2 regions of the Streptococcus sp. oral taxon 061 genome follow, and region 2 is predicted to be linked to the other one. Evidence: predicted binding sites of a transcription regulator. Region 2 holds the regulator's gene; the other holds the start of a gene.

Region 1 (2,492 bases), 590 kb from region 2:
CAGATGGAGTCAAGTCATGTGCAATCACGATTACTTCTTCGTTAATAGAAGCTGGGTTTGGCAATTTCTTACCAAGAAGATTTGCCAATACACGTTTGGTAACGTCGCGGATATCTGCTGCACGTTCCTGCATGTATGGGTTGTCTTCCATGCCTTCAAAGATTGTGATAAACATGTCTGTAACTTCTTTCAGACCTGCTTCTGCATTTACTTTCTTAGCACGAATCGTTTCTTTAATCTGACCGATCAATTCAGGGTCAGCTAGAACCATCAAGTGAGCGTCAAATACTTGCGCCGCTTCTTCACCAAGCGTACCTACAGCCTTCTCGCGGATAAGAGAAAGCTCGTTTTGAGAAGCTTCAAGAGCAACATCCAAACGAGCCTCTTCTGCATTTGTATCTTCGACAGTAATAGTTTCGAAAGATAAATCCGGTTGAACGAGTAGATATGCTTTGGCAACGGCAACACCATCAGATGCTGCAATTCCTTTAAGCATTTCTGTCATTTTCTTATGCCAATCCTTCTTTTTCCATTGTTTCTGAGATAGCAGCAATAGCGTCATCAGCGTCTGCACCTTCAGCAGTAATTGTAACGTCAGCACCTTGACCAACACCAAGGCTCATAACACCCATGATAGATTTAAGGTTAACTGATTTACCTTTGTACTCAAGAGTAATATCTGAAGCAAATTTGCTAGCAGTTTGTACCAACAATGTTGCTGGACGTGCGTGAATACCTGTTTCTGCCACTACGTGGAAATCTTTAGAAGCCATAATTTGACTCTCCTTTAAATGTTTTCTTTTTGAGTTATATCTGATAACCCTTACAATTTGATATTATATCACCTTCTAGGATTTTTTTCAAGTATTTTATGGGATTTCTTCTTTTTCCTTTCAGATAACTTGCTGAAAATCTTCTATTTTATGTATCAAAATACATCATGTAGTTTTTTATAGTTTTAACATTTAGAAAACGCTGTTATTTATGGGGTTTATTTTTTGTAATTACTACATATTGTGTTTTGACATCTATCATCGAAAAAAATTCTACAATATTTAGTTTTTCTTCGTTGACAAAGATTTTTTTTCTGATATACTTAAGAAGTAATTAAATTTTTGAAAGAGGAGTTACAGAATGGTAACCGTTTATTCTAAAAATAATTGTGTTCAATGTAAAATGACCAAACGTTTCTTAGATAGTAACAACATTGCTTATCGCGAAATCAATCTTGACGAACAACCTGAATTTATTGAACAAGTTAAAGAGCTAGGCTTTAGCGCTGCTCCTATCATTCAAACACCAACTGAAGTTTTCTCTGGTTTCCAACCAGCAAAACTAAAAAAACTTGCTTAAGTATCAGGATTAAAAGCTTCTATGTAAATCTTAGAAGCCTTTCTTTTGTAATGAAATAAAGGAAATTTTATGGGATTAAAACAACTTGAGGATGTAACTTACTTCCGTCTAAATAATGAAATCAACCGTCCTGTTAATGGACAAATCATGCTCCACAAAGATAAAGAAGCCTTGGACGCTTTCTTTAAAGAAAACGTTGTACCAAATTCTATGGTTTTTGATTCTATCACTGATAAAATTGATTACCTTATTAAACAAGACTATATCGAAACAGCGTTTATCAAAAAATATCGTCCTGAATTCTTAGAAGAGCTTTATCAATTTATTAAGGATCAAAACTTCCAGTTTAAGTCTTTCATGGCTGCATACAAGTTTTACAATCAATACGCCTTGAAAACTAACGATGGAGAGTACTATCTTGAGAGCATGGAAGACCGTGTCTTCTTTAACGCTCTTTACTTTGCTGATGGTGATGAAGCTATCGCAATTGATATTGCCAATGAAATCATCCACCAGCGCTACCAGCCTGCTACACCTTCATTCTTGAATGCAGGTCGTGCACGTCGTGGTGAATTGGTATCATGTTTCTTGATTCAGGTAACAGATGATATGAACTCTATCGGACGTTCTATCAACTCAGCTCTTCAACTTTCACGTATCGGTGGTGGTGTGGGAATTTCCCTCAGCAACCTTCGTGAAGCTGGAGCACCTATCAAGGGGTATGAAGGTGCTGCTTCTGGAGTCGTACCAGTTATGAAACTTTTTGAAGACAGCTTCTCTTACTCAAACCAACTTGGTCAACGTCAAGGTGCTGGGGTTGTTTACCTTAACGTCTTCCACCCAGACATTATCGCTTTCCTTTCTACTAAGAAAGAAAATGCTGATGAAAAAGTTCGTGTGAAGACACTTTCGCTTGGTGTTGTGGTACCTGATAAATTCTACGAATTGGCTCGTAAGAATGAAGAAATGTATCTTTTTAGCCCATACTCTGTAGAAAAAGAGTATGGCGTACCTTTTAACTACATCGATATCACAGAAAAATACGATGAATTGGTTGCAAATCCAAACATCCGCAAGACAAAAATCAAGGCTCGTGATTTGGAAACTGAAATTTCTAAATTGCAACAAGAATCTGGTTA
Region 2 (2,492 bases):
CTTTCATGGCATATTTTTCATTGAGATTGGCCGAATCAACCTTGTTGAAGGTCAATAGTATAACGACATTGATAACTTCATCAAGCAAGCCTAGGTCTGCCATCTGTTTTAGCAAATCGCGTTCGGCTTGGATAATTCCAGCATTTCGGGTTTGTTTGATTCCCGCTAAAAATTCTAGGGCCGTTTTACTTTTAGCTTCTCGGATAATGGTCGCTTCTTGAGGACTAAAATCCGACGAAACTGGTTTTTGCGCTAATTTTTCACGCATGCGCTTGACAGAAACAACTTGTGAAACTGCTGTTGATTTGGCCAATTGATAAGTCTCAAACCAGGTCCATTTTTTCTCATCAGCAATTTTAAACAACTCCAAGACATCTGACTGTTCATCTTGGAAACGGAGATTATCTCTCGCCATGAGCTGACGAAAATGCTCCAAATCAAAATCATTTTTAAAATCAGCTTTTACTGGTGTCTCATCATGACTAGCCAATTCTTCTATCTCTGGAAAGGCCTGACTCAAAGGAACGGCCAAAGGCTCTCCATCTGCCTGCTCTTGGCGCAAATCAGAAACTGCTGGTTCACCGATTTTTTTCTCCAATAAGGTACGATAAACCGTATGACGCAAGAAATCTGAGCCAGAAAGCGTTGGATGAATAGCAAGTTCATAGACGTCACCCTTTTGATAGAGGGTAATCAGGTTGAAGGCTGATAAGATTTTAAAGGCTTTTAAAAGCCTGTCCATCCCAAAATTGAGATGGTTGAGAATAGCTGCAAACAGGTGTTCTTTTTGTCCATCATCCCAAAAAGCTAAGGTATAAAGGTAAAGACTCAGCGCATCCTGACCGATAATCGGGAGGTAGCACTGCACCAAAGTTGTGGGATCTTGCGACACCCGATTATTCTTTAGAAAAGAAAAACGATCATTAGGCTTCATTTATTTTTCCTTTTTCTTCTTTGAAGATTGCGTAATTTGTTTGAGAAGATTTTCGAGCTCACTCACGTCCTTAAAGCTACGATAGACACTAGCGAAACGAACATATGTGATTTCGTCGAGTTCAGCTAACTCTTCCATGACGAGCGAACCAATATCTTCGCTCTGAATTTCATTATCATTGCGACTGAGGAGTTTTTGTTCGATACGATTGACTACCATGCCAATCTCATCACTAGACACCGGACGTTTTTGAGCCGAACGAATAATCCCGTTAAAGATTTTATCTCTGGAGAACTGCTCCCGTGTACCATCCTTCTTGACCACAACCAGCGTTCTCTCTTCTACACGTTCATAGGTCGTAAAACGATGCTGACATTCTTCACACTCACGTCTTCTTCTAATCGTATTTCCTTCTTCAGCCTGACGGCTATCGATAACACTTGATTTAGTAGCGCCACATTTTGGACAACGCATGCCTTCCCCTCCTTGTCGTTTTCTTTTCATTATATCATTTTTTAAGCAATTCCCAAAATAATTCTCCTTTTAGCTTGACAAGTTTTTTGTTTAGTTGTATTATTTAAGTGATACAAAAAGAAATTGTAGAAAGGAGACTGTGATGTCCTGGACATTTGATAACAACAAACCCATTTATTTGCAGATAATGGATAAAATCAAACTGCAAATCGTTTCCCATAAACTAGAACCCAACCAACAACTGCCAACTGTCAGAGAACTGGCTAGCGAGGCTGGCGTCAATCCTAATACCATCCAACGTGCCCTATCAGATCTAGAAAGAGAAGGCTTCGTATACACCAAGCGGACTGCAGGTCGTTTTGTCACCGAGGACTTGGACCTAATCCTCCAATCCCGTAAGCAACTATCTGAAGAACAACTGCAGCAATTTGTAACAGGCATGGTAGAATTTGGCTATGAAAAAGAAGAACTACCAACTGTTTTGAGAGATTATATTGAAGGAGTTTAGACTATGACCTTGTTAACATTTGAAAATGTTTCAAAATTCTATGGAGCAAGCCCTGCTCTTCAAAATGTTTCCCTTGAAATCCCAGCCGGAAAGATTGTTGGACTCCTTGGCCCAAACGGTTCTGGAAAGACAACCTTGATTAAACTAATCAATGGCTTGTTACAACCTGATGGTGGGCGCATTCTTATCAACGATATGGAACCAAGCCCAGCAACTAAGGCTATCGTTTCTTATCTACCTGATACGACCTATCTCAACGAACAGATGAAAGTCAAAGAAGCTCTTACCTTTTTCAAGACCTTCTATAAAGATTTCAATCTCGAACGTGCTCAAGGTCTTCTTCGTGACCTTGGTATCGATGAGAATAGCCGTTTCAAGAAACTCTCAAAAGGGAATAAAGAAAAAGTTCAGTTGATCCTTGTCATGAGTCGTGATGCTCGTCTATACATCCTTGACGAACCTATCGGAGGAGTCGATCCTGCAGCTCGTGACTATATCTTGAACACCATCATCAACAACTACTCTCCAACTTCGACTGTCTTGATTTCAACTCACTTGATTTCAGACATCGAACCA

Evidence for each region. Region 2 encodes NrdR, which represses ribonucleotide reductase genes. Its sites were predicted from a motif close to ACACNATATATNGTGT; they were not measured.
Region 1: nrdH (glutaredoxin-like protein NrdH) is a predicted target of NrdR. The motif match lies at 1,005-1,020, and genes of this name have one in related genera.

What each region holds. Positions count from the first base shown of each region.
Region 1 is NZ_CP058258.1:850,418-852,909, reverse strand. It holds gene ptsP (phosphoenolpyruvate--protein phosphotransferase) at 1-505, opposite strand, end outside; gene HW271_RS04200 (phosphocarrier protein HPr) at 510-773, opposite strand; gene nrdH (glutaredoxin-like protein NrdH) at 1,135-1,353, shown strand; gene nrdE (class 1b ribonucleoside-diphosphate reductase subunit alpha) at 1,423-2,492, shown strand, end outside.
Region 2 is NZ_CP058258.1:257,575-260,066, reverse strand. It holds gene HW271_RS01270 (DNA helicase) at 1-934, opposite strand, end outside; gene nrdR (transcriptional regulator NrdR) at 935-1,408, opposite strand; gene HW271_RS01260 (GntR family transcriptional regulator) at 1,551-1,916, shown strand; gene HW271_RS01255 (ABC transporter ATP-binding protein) at 1,920-2,492, shown strand, end outside.